Regions from separate parts of the Clostridium sp. AF32-12BH genome, predicted to be linked through region 1. Evidence: riboswitches for the same ligand, from Rfam matches in the RefSeq annotation. Region 1 holds a riboswitch; the other holds the start of a gene.
What was found. A riboswitch is a leader RNA that binds a small molecule or an ion and turns the genes downstream of it on or off. The one in region 1 is predicted to bind cobalamin.
Positions count from the first base shown of each region.

Region 1 (8,186 bases):
GGTATTTCCACGCATAACATAGGCAAAATACAGCTGCAGGTTGGTCAGCGGATATACCGGGCGCACCGTGTAATCCACCTGGTCTTTTCCTGCTCCATCCTTTGCAAATGCCTCCAGCTTCAGAACCGTTGCATGCTGCACCAGATCATCCAGCGTCATGGAAATCTTTAAAATCTGGTACAGATCTGTCAGCAGCATAACGCTTCCAAGGGAGTCCAGACCAGCCTCATAGAGTTCCGTATCAATGCCAAAACGGCGGTGTCCCAGAACGCCTGCAATACACTCATAGATCTGCTTCTGAAACTCCGTTTCCGGCATACGCAGGTTCTTTTCACTCTGTTCCTCAGCCTTTTTTCCTTCCAGATACTGGTTGCGGATGATCTTTTTCGAAGAGGTTTTCGCAAACGGGACCTCCCGGATACTGCTGCGCAAAATGCGCTTAAAGGTCGGCAGCTCCTCATTGTGTTTTTTGATGATCTGGGCCACGGTTCCCTCAATATCGGTGATGTTCGCAGCCTCCGCATACTTGTAGTTCGGGTACACCTCCGCGCAGATCCTGTCATCTGCCCCGTACACCAGAATATCCTCAATCAGACGCTCATCTTCAAAGAGATTTTCCAGTTCCTCCGGTGCCACATTCTCACCATTGCTTAAGATGATCAGGTTCTTTTTCCGGCCGGTCAGGTATAAAAAGCCCTCTTCATCGACATGACCAATATCGCCCGTGCAAAGCCATCCATCTGGCGTGATTGCTTCCGCCGTCTTATCCGGCTCCTTATAATATCCCATCATGACAGACGGGCTCTTTACCTGGATCTCGCCATCCACGATCCGCACCTGGCAGCGGTCCACGATACGGCCAACCGATGCGATCTTATCCGGTCTCGTCCAGTCCGGGGAAGAAATCTTCGGGGAACACTCCGACATGCCGTAGCCCTGTGCAATGGCAATGCCAAGACGCTGGTAATTCGCTGCCAGATCCGGTGCCAGGTAGCCGCCGCCGCTGATGATCTTGTGAAGTCTTCTGCCAAGCACCTGCTCCTTCACCTTGCGGACCGGGATTTCCGGGTGCTGGCGGTTCAAGATTGCAATGCGGTTATACAGTGCTTTCGCCATCATCGGAACCATGCGGATGACCGTCGGCTCAAACAGCAGAATATGCTCTGCCAGCTTCTTCATATCGCGGTTTAAGCAGAGGATCCCGCCATAACGCATGACCGTAAACACATCACCGTTTAAGCAGAAAACATGGTGGATCGGCAGGACATTTAAATAGATTTCATTCTCTGGATGATTGGTGTCCGTGGTACAGAAGTTATTATCCATCAGGTTGCCGTTAGACAGCATCACGCCCTTCCCGCGCCCGGTCGTACCGGAAGTAAACAGGATCATGGCGCACTCCTCCGCCTTCGCATCTGACTCCACCTGTCTGCCTTCGTATGCCTTCAGGATCTTATCGGAACAGTTTACATGCTTGCCATGCTGCAGTGAAATATACTCCGTCACATTCGGGCAGACATCCTGCACCTGCTCCGTGATCGGATGAAAGTCCCAGTCATAAAACAGCACATCCACATCCGAACGGTTCAGACAATCCGCCAGCTTCTCCGCATTGAGCTGTACATCCAGCGGAATTCCCGTATCACCGCCGCTCATAACCCCAAGCAGCACCGCCAGATAATGGTGACTGCTGACACCGAGAATGCCGACCTTCAGCTTATGCCCCACCTCGGCCCGCTTCTCCCTGGTCCAGGCCGCGATCGCATCGCACTCCTTCGCAAACTGCTCGTAAGTAACACGGAAAACCTCTCCGTTTTCTTCATATTGTAAAAATACCCGGTCCTTATGCTCCGCTGCCGCATTGTGCACCAGCGCGTGGACCGTTCTTGTAGACTCGTAGGTGATCATACCATTCCTTTCATGGAGCAAATGTACTCCTGTGGATCCCACTTTCCGGGGTTGGACGCATCGACGATACATTTTCAAGATCCCGCAAATTAAAAATGAGACAGATTTTTAGTATCTGTCTCAAATATAGCACTGCACAGTTTTTGTGTAAACCTTTTGACCAGTTCGAATTTTTAAACGAAAGAGCCTGGCTCACACTTGTAAACACGCTGATAAAGACTTTTTTGAATCTGCTCGAATTCTTCCTGCGACACAGCCTTTCCGTATGTCATGATACGAAGCGGCACCGGAGATTTTCCCTTGGAAATCGGCGGCTGCATGTACGAATAATCATTAAAAACAAAACCATTGCGCTCATAAAAGCCAATACGTCTGCGTGCCAATTCGGCGTCTGGAAGTTCCACCTCCAGGCAAACCGGCTTTTTACTAAGTTTTACCAGTTCCTGAAGCATACCGGAGCCTGTCCCGCTGTTACGAAGCTTCGGATCTACTGCAAAATGTTCCACAAAGATAAACTCAACGAATTCCCACACTGCAAGAAAGCCGGCAGGCTTGTCTTTCAAAACACTATCAGAAACTTGTGATTCCAAGCTTTCCGATGAAATTGACATATAATAAATGCCATACTCCGGCTCTTCGAATAGAGCAAGCTGTTCTTCATATGGACGGTACTCATCATCAGGGAAGCTGGCTTCCATAATACGGTAAATTTCTGGAAATTGCGATAATACCATTCGCTGCAACATAGTAAATTCTCCTAAATCATTCCTATTTTGTAAAATTTCTGCTGTTACTTACAAGCTTTTTTCCTCACCCATCCCGGCAGATAATAAATCTGAATCTTCCCGGTCACATCATTTTTCGTAATCTGCGCTTCGATTCCAAAATACTTCCGGATGTTTTCCTGCGTCAGCACCGCTTCCGGTGTCCCACTGTCCACGATCTTTCCCTGATACAAAAACAGGATCCGGTCACAGTAAAGTGCTGCCAGATTTAAGTCATGAATCGAGGAAAAGACGGTGACATTCTGCCCGCGCAGAATATCCATGATCTGGTACTGGTAGCTGACATCGAGGTGGTTGGTCGGCTCATCCAGCACGATATAGCGGCTTTCTTGCATCAGTACACGGGCCAGCAGAACACGCTGTTTTTCCCCACCGGAAAGGCTTAAATATGAGCGGTTTTCATAGCCAGTCAGGCCGACTTCCCGCAGGCATTGTTCGCACAATTCCCGGTCTTTTGCGGTGTCACCTTCCAAAAATTTCTTGTGTGCGTAGCGGCCAAACATGACCATATCCCGCACGGTAAAGTCAAATTCCAGCTGGTTTTCCTGTGCCATGACAGCCAGTTCTCCCGCCATTTTCTTCGCAGAAAACTCTGTAATATCTTTGCCGTCTAAAAAGATCGTGCCGCCTTTTGGCTTATACGTACGGTAAATATGCTTTAACAGCGTGGACTTTCCGCAGCCGTTCGGTCCCACAAGTCCCACAAACTCTCCATCCCGGATTTCCAGGGAAATCTGCTTTAGGATCTGGTCATTTCCAATCTGGTAATCCAGATTTTTTACATATAAACTCATCGGCCCACACTTCCTTTCCGGATCAGATAGAGGAAGAACGGCGCACCGAAAAATGCCGCGATCACACCGATCGGCAGTTCTTCCGGCGCAATGATGACGCGGGAGATCAGGTCCGCGATCATGGCGAACAGTCCGCCTCCCAGGATCGATACCGGGATCAGCCGCTTATGCACGGAACCTACAAATCCGCGCATGATATGCGGCACGACCAAGCCTACAAATCCGATCACGCCGCTGACCGAAACGACCACGCCGGTGAGCACCGTGGAAGCCAGAATGATCAGCAGTTTGATGCGTCTGGTGTCAGCTCCCAATGTCTCTGCCACATCATCACCAAGCAGCAGCACATCCAACTCCCTGGAAACTAAAATGATAAGGATCATGGTCACAGCCGCCACGATAAAGACGTATTTTACCCGGCTCCAGGTAGCACCGCTTAAGGAACCCACCATCCAGTACAGCGCCATTTTTGTCTTGTCCGAACCGTTGTTGAATCCGTACACGATCAGGTTTGTGGTCGCGGAAAACAACGCAGAAGTGGCAATTCCGGCTAAAACCAGCTGCGTGGAGGTAATCCTGCCCTTCAGGGAGGCGATGCTCAAGGAAAGGCATATGGCCGCTGCCGCTCCCAGCGTTGCGCCAAAGATTACCGCATAGCCGCCCAGAAAGCTGAACCACCCCAAAATGATCACACTGACCGCACCGGCAGAAGCACCGGAGGAAATGCCCAGCACATACGGATCTGCCAACGGGTTCTTCGTCAGCGCCTGCATCAGCACACCGCAAAGCGATAATCCGGCTCCCACGATAAAGGCCATGATCACGCGCGGAAAGCGGATATTCCAGATGATATTTTCCGTTTTCTGCTCCCAGGTAACCGGAAACAGATCACTTCCCGATGCCTTATTTACGATGATCTTTAAGATTTCATCCGGCGACACATGGATGGCTCCAAGTGTCACGGAAATGGTTGTGACGAACGCGATCAGAAGCAGGACAATCAGGAGTGTTACGGCAAAACGGCCCGTTTTCCGTCCATTGTTTTTACTGATTTCTGATTTCATTTTCTGTTTTTTTCTCCTAAAACGGGGCCAATTAGAATTTGTCCGGATACAGCTGCTTTGCGATCTCTTTGACAGCCTCTGCAGAACCTGCAGAACCCTGCATATCACTGCAGCATGCAGAGTAGATCTTGCCCTCTTTGACAGCTCTTAAATCCTTGGTGAACTCGTTGGTCTCCAGGAAATTTTTCTTCTCAGAAATGTCTCCGGTGTAGTCCAGGATCAGGATCACATCCGGGTCGCGCTCTACAACTTCTTCCCAGGAAGGAGTTGCCCAGCCAGCCTCAATGTCATCAAAAATGGAGATTCCGCCAGCCAGTTTGATGATGTCGCCCGGCATACCCTGACATGCGGTAAACGGTGCATCCTCACCGGAATCATAAGCAAATACGGTAACCGGATTCTGGTAAACATCCTCACCGAGAGTATCTTTTACTTCCTGAAGGGTGTCCTTCATTGCCTGGATCTTCTCAGAAGCAACATCCTCTACCTGGAAGATTTTTCCTAAGGTCTCATAGTCCTTGTAAAGATCCTCAAAGGTTGCCTGATCGGAGCATACGTATGGGAAATACATGGCAATTCCGTTTGCATCACAGAACTCTTTTCCGAAGTTTTTATCAGAAAATACAGAGTCCCAGCCCATCAGGAAATCACAGCCGGTAGCTGCAAGCTCCTCTTTGGACAGATTGGAAATGCCCTTTCCTGCCTCCAGAAGCTGCGGCACCTTGTCTCTTGCCGGATACTGGGAAACCGTACTCCAGCAGCTTCCCTTCGTGTAACCAACCATCTGGTCTTCCAGTCCCAGATCAAAGAAGAAATCTGCCATCTGATCACCGGATGCCACAACAGCAGATAGCTTTTTGGTAAAGGTATATTCTACATTTTCACCCAGACCAGAACGCTGCAGGTTTAAGGTAATGGTAACCGGCTCGTAAGCTTCCTCTGCACCATCTGTCTTTGCCTCATCAGCTTTGGATTCTTCGGTTTCTGCCTGTTTCGATTCTTCAGTACTGCTCTCAGCAGCAGTCTCTGCCTTGGAAGCAGTATCTGCATTTTTTGCGCCGCAGCCAGCTACCAGGCCTGTCATCATGCAGGCAGCCATCGTGAATGTTACCAGTTTCTTGTTTCTCATAATTGTTTTCCTCCTGATGTTGAAAATGAGTAAAAATTAATTTTCTGTACACCCATGCAGGAATGTGATGCAAAAACATAACTTGCCCTATCGCAATGTCATATAAAAAAGAAAAAGCACCATTCAGCCTATCCAACGATAAACCGAATGATGCACCGTATTTTGCATCCAGGGGACACGTTTATTCCTGTTCACACATGCGTGTCAAACAGCAGACTTTCCCCTTGTTTCCCTTGCCATGTCATGGACCGTGACAGCAAAAGTGGAAAAAGCAGGTCTTCTGGCTTGCGCGGCAATGTTGTCCGATTTCTTCCCATAATGATACAGTGAAATGCAGACTGCCTTTTATGCGCTTACAGCGGCGGCACCGCACGGGACTTCCACCCGTTTCCCTTTTCACCGGTCCCAAACGACCGACACTGATTCCGCAGCATAGTTTACGACATACAGGCTGAAACTGTCAATACAAAACCTGTTATTTTCTACTTTTCCCTTTCAGTTCTTCTTCCACCTGGGTCAGGCACTGGATCAGCAATGGATTGAATGCCCCGCACTCCCCATTTTTGATCATTGCAATCGCAGTCTCATGGGAAAACGCCTGCTTGTAGCACCGTTCACTGGTGAGTGCATCGTAAACGTCAGCCATGGATACCAGCTGTGCACTGATCGGGATCTTATCTTCTTTCAGTCCATCCGGGTATCCGCTTCCATCCCATCGTTCATGGTGCCAACGGGCAATTTCATAGGCTGTCTGCAGCAGCGGTTCTTTCTCAAAGTTCTCCAGCTTCTGGAGCATCTCGGCTCCCATCATGCTGTGCGTTTTCATGATCTCAAACTCTTCCTTTGTCAGTCTTCCCTGCTTATTCAAGATTTTCTCATCCACTGCGATCTTGCCGATATCGTGCAGGGCAGAAGCCAGTGGAATATTTTCCTTTTCTTGCGACGTGAGCTTGTATTGATCCGTGATCGCAGTCAGACAATTTAACAGAAGCTCTGTGATTCTGCGGATGTTACGCACATGAGAGCCGCTTTCCCCATTTCGAAATTCCACGATCTGGCTCAACACCCCAACCAGCATGGACGTATTGTGCTCCTGCTTACGGATCTGCCTGGACACCAGCTGCACCAGACGCCGCTGCTTTTCATAGAGCTTGATGGTATTTGCCACACGGCGGTACACGATCCGCGCATCGAACGGGCGGTTCACATAATCAGAAGCTCCAAGCTCATAAGATTCACGGATCACCACCTCCGAGTCATCGCTGGAGATCATGATGACCGGAATATCTTCGATGATATGGTTTGCATTCATGGCTTTCAATACCCCAAACCCATCCAGTTTCGGCATATTGATATCCAAAAGTATCAGCGCGATCTGTTTTTGATTCTCATATAAGATTTTCAATCCTTCCTGACCGTCTTCTGCCTCCATGATCTGGTAATCGTCACTTAAGATTGCAGCAAGCAGCTCCCGGTTTAACTGGGAATCATCCACGATCAGGATCTTCTGGTGTTCCCGGCTGGAGGCAGCGCCATGTGCCAGACTCTGTTCCTCTTCGCTGCCCTCCACGATCACCTTGTTTTTATGACGCTTTGCCTGGTACATCAGGCGGTCTGCCCGGCAGACAACTGCTTCCATCGGCTCTGCAAGCGTCTGCATGGCACCTCCGATACTCATGGAAAGCTGAATATGCGCATACCCTGGAACACTGGCATGGTATACCTTTTCGCGTACCTGATCCAGCTTTGCCTGGAAGAAATGAGACGGAATCCCGACTAAAACCAGCAAAAATTCATCACCGCCATAGCGGATAAACATATCTCCCGTGCGGATGCAGGCGCGGACCGCTTTCGCCGCAGTTTCCAGGGCACGGTCTCCCGCCTGGTGACCATAGGTATCATTATAGATCTTAAAATCATCCAGATCCATCAATGCCACACCGGAAGGACCGGTAAAATCATGCACAACTTCTTCATAATAACGGCGGTTATAAGCACCGGTCAGCGCATCGAGGTACAGCTTGGTATTGTATACCTTTTCCACCTCCAGCAAAGCTTCCAGCTTCTGCGTTTTCTGCTCCAGCTGTGCTTTATATTGTTTTAAGCGGTGCTGCTCCGTGCGGTCCAGCACATAATTTACCCCCAGGATATCGCCCGTTTTCTCATCTTCAAACATCGCCAGATGATCCTCTGCCAGCATCGGCTCGTAGGTCGCCGTCCTCGTCCAATACGTGAAGGAAATATGGCGTTCCCCCTTTCGGTAACGCGCCAAAAGACTTTCCCGGTCCAGAACATCCAGAAAATCCTTTCGTCCTTCTTCCGGGATCGTCAGGGCCCACTGCGCCACGATCTCTGTAAAGCTGGAATTTTCCGGCATTCCAAGCTGTTTATTTAAGTCATAATTTACCCCGTCCACGACCTGATGCATGACACCTGGGATCAGGTTCTTCGTGAGGTTGATGCTGCAGTAACCATCTGCAATCGCAAAAACAGCTTCTTCCAAAAA
Region 1 covers NZ_QUEH01000011.1:100,171-108,356, forward strand. The annotation lists gene DWZ40_RS12235 (AMP-binding protein) at 1-1,929, opposite strand, end outside; gene DWZ40_RS12240 (GNAT family N-acetyltransferase) at 2,082-2,654, opposite strand; gene DWZ40_RS12245 (ABC transporter ATP-binding protein) at 2,699-3,487, opposite strand; gene DWZ40_RS12250 (iron ABC transporter permease) at 3,484-4,551, opposite strand; gene DWZ40_RS12255 (ABC transporter substrate-binding protein) at 4,583-5,680, opposite strand; cobalamin riboswitch at 5,933-6,119, opposite strand; gene DWZ40_RS12260 (diguanylate cyclase) at 6,156-8,186, opposite strand, start outside.

Region 2 (8,186 bases), on a different contig from region 1:
TTGCGCAGATGGCAGGTGTTGAGGTCCCGGAGGATACCAAGATCCTGATCGGTGAGGTGGAGTCCGTGGACATCAGCGAGGAGTTCGCGCATGAGAAGCTGTCTCCGGTTCTTGCCATGTATAAGGCACAGACCTTCGATGAGGCAATCGCCAAAGCAGAGCGTCTGGTTGCAGATGGTGGTTACGGTCATACCTCTTCTCTTTACATCAATGTAAACGAGAAAGAGAAAATGGCAAAACATGCAGCTGCCATGAAGACTTGCCGTATCCTGATCAATACGCCGTCTTCTCACGGTGGTATCGGTGATCTGTATAACTTTAAGCTGCTTCCGTCTCTGACACTGGGCTGCGGCTCCTGGGGCGGCAACTCTGTATCTGAAAACGTAGGTGTCAAGCATCTGCTGAACATTAAGACGGTTGCTGAGAGGAGAGAGAACATGCTGTGGTTCCGTACACCGGAGAAGGTATATTTCAAGAAAGGCTGCATGCCGGTTGCTTTAAGTGAGCTGAAGGATGTCATGGGCAAGAAGAGAGCTTTCATCGTAACCGACTCCTTCCTGTATATGAACGGTTATACCAAACCGATTACCGATAAACTGGATGAGATGGGCATTGTTTACCAGTGCTTCTCCAACGTACAGCCGGATCCGACCCTGGCAAATGCAATCGAGGGCGCAAAGGCCATGACCGCATTCCAGCCGGATGTCATCATCGCACTGGGCGGTGGTTCTGCAATGGATGCCGGTAAGATCATGTGGGTAATGTACGAGCATCCGGAAGTAGATTTCCAGGGCATGGCAATGCGTTTCATCGATATCCGGAAACGTGTTTACACCTTCCCGAAGATGGGTGAGAAGGCTTACTTCGTAGCGATCCCGACTTCTTCCGGTACCGGTTCCGAGGTAACTCCGTTCGCGGTTATTACCGATCAGGAGACCGGCGTGAAGTATCCGTTAGCAGATTACCAGCTGCTGCCGAATATGGCGATCGTAGATACCGATAACATGATGAGCCAGCCGAAGGGCTTAACCAGTGCATCTGGTGTGGATGTTCTGACCCATGCACTGGAGGCATATGCTTCTGTTATGGCAACCGACTATACGGATGGTCTGGCCTTGAAGGCTATGAAGAATGTCTTTGAGTACCTGCCGACTGCATACAATGATGGCAGCAATGTAGAGGCAAGAAGCAAGATGGCGGACGCTTCCTGCATGGCTGGTATGGCATTTGCAAACGCATTCTTAGGTGTCTGCCACTCCATGGCACATAAGCTTGGCGCATTCCATCACCTGCCGCACGGCATTGCAAACGCACTGTTAATTTCCCTGGTTGTAGAGTTCAACTCTGCTGAGTGCCCGAGAAAGATGGGAACCTTCTCCCAGTACCAGTATCCGCACACCATGGCCCGCTACGCAGAGTGCGCACGCTTCGTAGGCATTCAGGCGAAGACCGACGAAGAAGCTGTGAAGAAACTCATCGAGAAGATTGAAGAGCTGAAGGCAGCTGTTGGTGTGAAGAAAACCATTGCAGAGTATGGTGTGGATGAGAAGTACTTCTTAGATACCCTGGATGCTATGGTTGAGCAGGCATTCGATGATCAGTGCACCGGTGCGAACCCGAGATACCCGCTGATGAGCGAGATCAAGGAGATGTACTTAAGAGCTTACTACGGAAAGTAAGATATAGAACAAAAAAATGTCCCGGAATGGAATCCCGGGGCATTTTTTGTTCTCCAAATAGAGGATGAAGTGGATTATGATATTTGATTGCTGTTGACAAAACGAATGGCATTCGCTTACAATAAAACTAATACCATTAGTTTTATTGAGCAGGAGCCAGTTCCTGGATATATGTGAAACAGAAAGGTGGATCTGAGTGGCACAAAAAGGATTGAATTCAGAAATCGTGATAAAAGCAGCAGCAGAGTTGATTGAGAAGGAGGGAAGGGAAACGTTTTCCATGCGATTGCTGGCTGATTTTTTGGGGATAAAAACAGCATCTCTTTATAATCATGTGGAAAGTATGGATGGACTGATTGCGGAGATATGTCGTTATGCGTTGCGTCTTCAAAAAGAAACGGAGATGCAGACAATAGAAGGGAAACATGGTGAAGATGCGGTACGGCTTTTGGCAGATGCGTATCGCAGCTTTGCTAAGAAGCATCGGGAACTGTACTGGCTGATCATGAATACAGCAGCAAGAGATAATCGGGTATTGGATGATGCAGCGACACTTTTTACGGATCCGCTGAAGAAAATGCTAGAAGATTTTCATTTAAGCGAAGAAAAAAGCATCCATTACCGAAGGCTATTTCGGGCAATCGTACATGGATTTGTTTCGCAGGAGGATACAGGTTTCTTTTCTCATTATCCGATGGATGTGGATAAGAGTTTTCATTTTGCTGTTCAGTGTTACATTAACAGCCTGAGACAGGAAGAAAAGAGGGAGTTTGAGCATGACAAAAACAAAAAAGGATGAGGAATTATTTGCGCGTATGCCGGTGACGCAGGCGATTCTGAGCCTGGCAGTGCCGACGGTAGTCAGTCAGATCATAACGATCATTTACAACATGGCAGATACATTTTTTATCGGGCAGCTTGGAGATCCAAAACAGGTAGCTGCTGCAACTCTTGCCATGCCGCTTTTTATGTTTATGACGGCACTTTCCAATCTGTTTGGAGTCGGTGGTTCCAGTCTGATCTCGCGATTTTTAGGCGCAGATGAACGGGAAAAAGCATCGCGCTGCAGTGCTTTTTGCATCTGGACAGCAGCGATCAGTGCGGGTCTTTATGGTATTCTGATCCTTTTCTCACGGCCGGTACTGATGCCAATTCTTGGCGCAAATGAAGAGACGTTTGACATGGCATCATCGTATCTGCTCTGGACCATTGGACTTGGTGCGATTCCAACCGTTATGAATCCGGCACTGGCCCATCTGATCCGTGCCGAAGGTTATTCCAGACAGGCAAGTTTTGGCGTAGCTTTTGGTGGTATTTTAAACATGGTCCTGGATCCGTTATTTATTTATGGGCTTCATCTTCAGATTAAAGGAGCTGCAATTGCAACCCTGCTTTCCAATAGCATGGCTCTGCTTTATTTTCTGCGGTTTATCTGGAAAATCCGTTCGACGAGTACCTTGACGTTTTCACCAGCTAAGTATACACTGGGGGAACATATTCCGGCTGAGGTCCTGAGTGTTGGTTTGCCAAGCTTTCTGATTTCCATGATGGGAACCGTTTCCAATACCGTTTTAAATCATATCATTGCCGGATATTCGAATGTGGCAGTAGCGGGAATGGGCATTGCGAAGAAAGTGAATATGCTGGCATTTGCCGTGGCGCAGGGAATTACGCAGGGAACCTTGCCGTTAATTGGATATAATTTTACTTCCGGGAACCGGAAACGGATGCTTCAGGCAATTCAGAGATTATTTGTTTTAAGCCTGGGCGTGTCACTGGTGATTGCGGCAGGACTTTATACCAATGCAGCTTTAGTGACCCGGATGTTTATCAATGACCGGGAAACGGTAGAGTATGGTTGTAATTTTCTGCATATCATCTGCTCTGCCTGTTCCATGACGACAATGACATTTTTTGTCTTGACTGTTTTTCAGGCAACTGGTAAGAAAAAACAGCCGATTATCCTTTCCATGCTGAGAAAAGGAACGGCAGACGTACCGTTTATGATCTTATTCAATGCTTTATTTGGCATTCAGGGTGTGGCATGGGCTACTCCGGTCGCAGAGACAATATCGTTGGTGACTGCGGCGCTTATGGTGATCCCGTATCTGAAAAAACTGGCAAATGACATGTAAAAAAGGTGGTGTGGGTTGCTTTTTCCGGTTGGGAATGCTACTATGGATACATATCGAAATTAGGACAATCGGTGCCGGAGTCTGCATGTACAGACAATGGGTAAAAGGGAAGCAGGTGGAAGACCTGCGCGATCTCGTCACTGTAAGTAGGGAGCACTGGATGACAAGGATACCAAATGGTATGCTGCCCACTGGTTTTTGGAGACTGGGAAGGGATTTTTCAGTGCGTGGATGGACAAGCCAGGAAACCTGCCGGTTGTTGGTACAGGAGAATTCCAGATCACGAGGACTTGGTCGTACCGTTATTCTGCAGATCCTTATTCCGGATCACAAAAAGCAGAGTTTTTTGTTACTATTCGCAGGCAGGGACGGTTCTGCCATGAATGCGTGAGACTTCTCCAGGTATTCCAAAATCGATAGTGTCAGCAATGGTGGTTTATGATACCACGTTATTTCAGAGAAGGAGAAGAACATGAAAAAAAGAACACTGACAGCATTATTTGCAGTCACTGCGCTTTCTGCTGCGATGATGGCAGGCTGTGCAGGAAAGGCAGAGAAAACCGAGGCAACCACAGCAGCAGAAACTTCCAGCGAGGCAGCAACCGAGGCTGAGACCACAGCGGAAGAAACCACTGCAGAGGCTGAGGCAGAAGACGAAGAAAATTACGACACCGGAGATGCATCTATGGATAACACAAGAAATCAGGACGAAATCGGCGAGAAGGAGTTAATGGTTGTCAGCTTTGGAACCAGTTTTAACGACAGCCGCCGTCTGACCATTGGCGCAATTGAGAACGCAATGGAAGAAGCATTCCCGGATTATTCCGTAAGAAGAGGCTTTACCAGCCAGATCATCATTGACCATGTAAAGTCCAGAGATAACGTAGCAATCGATAATGTAGGCGAAGCACTGAAGCGTGCCATTGACAATAACGTAAAGACCCTGGTTGTCCAGCCGACCCATCTGATGAATGGTCTGGAGTACCATGATCTGGTCGATGAGATCGCACAGAATTCTGATGCATTTGAGCAGGTAGCAGTGGGCGAGCCGCTTCTGACCAGCGACGATGATTTTAAGGCAGTCATCAAGGCAATCACAGACGCAACCGCAGAGTACGATGACGGCGAGACCGCAATCTGCTTTATGGGTCACGGCACTGAGGCTGACTCCAATGCGGTTTACGCAAAGATGCAGCAGATGCTGGCAGATGAAGGCTTTGAGCACTACTATGTAGGTACCGTTGAGGCTGAGCCGAGTCTGGAGGATGTGATTGCAAAGGTAAAAGAGGGCGAGTACAAGAAGGTTGTTCTTGAGCCGCTTATGATTGTAGCCGGTGACCATGCAAACAACGATATGGCAGGCGACGAGGATGGTTCCTGGAAGACGGAGTTTGAGAAAGAGGGTTATGAGGTAACCTGTATTCTGCGTGGCTTAGGTGAGTTAGAGCCGATCCAGAAGCTGTTTACCGAGCATGCTCAGGCTGCAATCGATACCTTAAAATAAAATTGTGTTGCAGCAGCATTTGGAAATCGCCAAAATGTTGCTGGTAAGAGGCATTGGATGTAAAATTCGAGCAGAAGATAGAGAAAACGGGTGGCAGGATGGAGTTCCAGCCGCCCGTTTTTATTAGACTACATAGCGAGAAGGCGCCAGCGGTGCCTCCACTAATTGGTTTATAGAGAATAAGGAGCATTGTTATGAAGAAGAAAATCTATGGCGTTATGGCGGTCGTTTGCCTGAGTGGTATGCTGGCAGCAGGCTGCGGCGGAAAAAATCAGGCAGAGACTTTGCCTGCACAGGGCGGCGCGCCGGTTGTCACAGGAGAAACAGCGGATGGTGCACAGGAGAAAACGGTAGATCAGAACGAAAATCAGAGCGAAGGTCAGAACGAATCCTCCGCGGACAGCGCAGTCGCAGCAGCGGATGAGACGGTCGCGGAGAAACAGGTAGGGACAGAGGGCATGGTCCCGGTTCCGGCTTCGGAATTAAAGGATGGCGTGTATCCGGTAGACGTGGATTCCAGTTCTTCCATGTTTCAGATCGAGGAATGTGAGCTTACCGTAAAGGATGGCGCGATGACAGCGGATATGAAGATGGGCGGTACCGGCTACTTAAAGCTTTATATGGGAACCGGCGCTGAGGCAGTCAATGTCTCTGAGGAGGACATGATCCCGTATGAAGAGGCGTCGGATGGAAGCCATCATTTTACGGTGCCGGTAGAGGCGCTTGACAAAGAAATTGACTGCAGTGCATTCAGCAAGAAAAAAGAAAAGTGGTATGACCGGGTACTGGTATTTCGTGCAGATTCCCTTCCAGACGATGCCTATCTGGAAAGTAAGCAGGTGACTGCAGAGAGTCTGGGACTTGCAGACGGCAGTTACACCGTGAAGGTGTCCATGGAGGGCGGTTCCGGAAAGGTAACGGTGGAGTCTCCGGCAAAGCTAGAAATTAAGGATGGAGAGGCAGTTGCAACGGTACGTTGGAGCAGTCCGAACTATGATTACATGAAGATTGGGGAAGAAAAATTCCTGCCGGTAAACCAGGGCGGAAATTCTGCATTTGAGATTCCGGTTGCCGTGTTTGACCGGAAGATTTCCGTGGCAGCAGATACCACGGCGATGAGCACGCCGCATGAGATTGACTATACTCTGCTGTTTGATTCTGCTTCCATTGCTGAGGTGAAATAAAGGGATGGTCGTAAGGCGTATGATGAAAAACAGGAAAGCATTAAAACGGATGCGGAAGCTTCTGGCGGTTGGAGTGCTGATTGCTTGTCTGGCAGGAATGCCGGGATGCGCCGGAACACCGGCAACGGGTTCATCATCAGGCGCTGATTCTGTGCCAGCTGGATCATCGGGCACAGGTGCAGCAGTTTCTGGTGGGACGAACACGGACACAGAAGTTTCCGGTGCAACATCAGATACAAACGCAGCTTTGACAGCACCGGTCTGGAGTGAAATGCAGCCGGAAAGCAGCATGGAGCTTTTGTATGCCACGCAGTTTAGCGTGGATTCTTACGAGGGCGGTTATGAGTTGATTCAGATTCAGGATGACGGGAAGTATCTGGTCGTACCGGAAACCATGCCGGTGCCGGAAGGCGTCCCGGATTCCATTACTGTTTTGCAGAAACCGTTAGACCATGTGTATCTGGCGGCAACCTCCGCGATGGATCTGATCGCGGCGATCGGACGCACGGACCGGATCACGTTGTCCGGCACCAAAGAATCCGGGTGGTATGTGGAAGCGGCAAAAGAGGCAATGAAAGCCGGAACCCTCACCTATGCAGGAAAATACAGTGCCCCGGATTACGAAAAGATTCTGGCAGATGGCTGCGACCTGGCGGTGGAATCGACCATGATCTACCATACGCCGGATGTAAAAGAGCAGCTTACACAGCTGAAGATCCCGGTACTGGTAGAGCGTTCCAGCTATGAGGAGCACCCACTTGGAAGAATGGAATGGATCCGGCTGTACGGCGTACTGTTTGACGAGGAAGAAAAGGCAGAGCAGCTTTTCCGGGAAAATATGGAAGCCTTAGACGGCGTGCTGTCTGAACAGCCGACCGGAAAAACTGCAGCATTTTTCTACATCACATCAAATGGTGCGGTGAATGTAAGAAAACCGGGAGATTATGTGGCAAAGATGATCGAGCTTGCGGGCGGAAGTTATGTGCCGCAGACCGCATCGGAAGAGGAAAATGCGCTTTCCACGATGAACATGCAGATGGAAACCTTTTATGCGGAAGCAAAGAATGCGGATATTCTGATCTACAACAGTACCATAGACGGGGAACTGGAGACGCTCGATCAGCTTCTGGCGAAGAGCCCGCTTCTGGCAGATTTTAAGGCCGTCAAAGAAGGCAATGTCTGGTGTACCGGAAAAAATATGTTCCAGGAGACGATGGGACTTGGCAATATGATCCTGGATCTGCACACTGTGTTGGCAGAGGAAAATCCTGCGGATGGAGAACTACATTATCTGCACCGGCTGCAGTAAATGCAGGCTTTGCAGTGCAGCCGTAGGCGGGAAAACGCGGGTGATTACGAAAATAGTCCTGGAAAAAGCTGCGCAAAGGCAAGTGCAGGAATGCGTTTGTCTTGCAGTTTGGAAAGAATGAGAGGAAAAACGTTATGAAGAATCGGATCATGCGCTGTCAACTTGGATTTTTGCTGCTGGGATTTTTGCTGGCGGTTCTTGCGGCGGCAAGCTTTCGCGTGGGAAGTGTTTCTCTTTCTCTCCAGGACATACAGGCGATTTTGTCCGGAACAGACCGAGAGAGTACAGCATTCCACATCCTGTGGGATATCCGTCTGCCAAGACTTCTTGCAGCGGCGCTGCTTGGCGGGGCGCTTTCCGTGTCCGGATTTCTGC
Region 2 covers NZ_QUEH01000020.1:25,635-33,820, forward strand. The annotation lists gene adhE (bifunctional acetaldehyde-CoA/alcohol dehydrogenase) at 1-1,679, shown strand, start outside; gene DWZ40_RS16800 (TetR/AcrR family transcriptional regulator) at 1,876-2,478, shown strand; gene DWZ40_RS16805 (MATE family efflux transporter) at 2,456-3,814, shown strand; cobalamin riboswitch at 3,867-4,086, shown strand; gene DWZ40_RS16810 (sirohydrochlorin cobaltochelatase) at 4,287-5,318, shown strand; gene DWZ40_RS16815 (hypothetical protein) at 5,513-6,502, shown strand; gene DWZ40_RS16820 (ABC transporter substrate-binding protein) at 6,522-7,811, shown strand; gene DWZ40_RS16825 (iron ABC transporter permease) at 7,946-8,186, shown strand, end outside.
Region 2: another riboswitch for cobalamin. It lies ahead of DWZ40_RS16810 (sirohydrochlorin cobaltochelatase); the one in region 1 lies ahead of DWZ40_RS12255 (ABC transporter substrate-binding protein).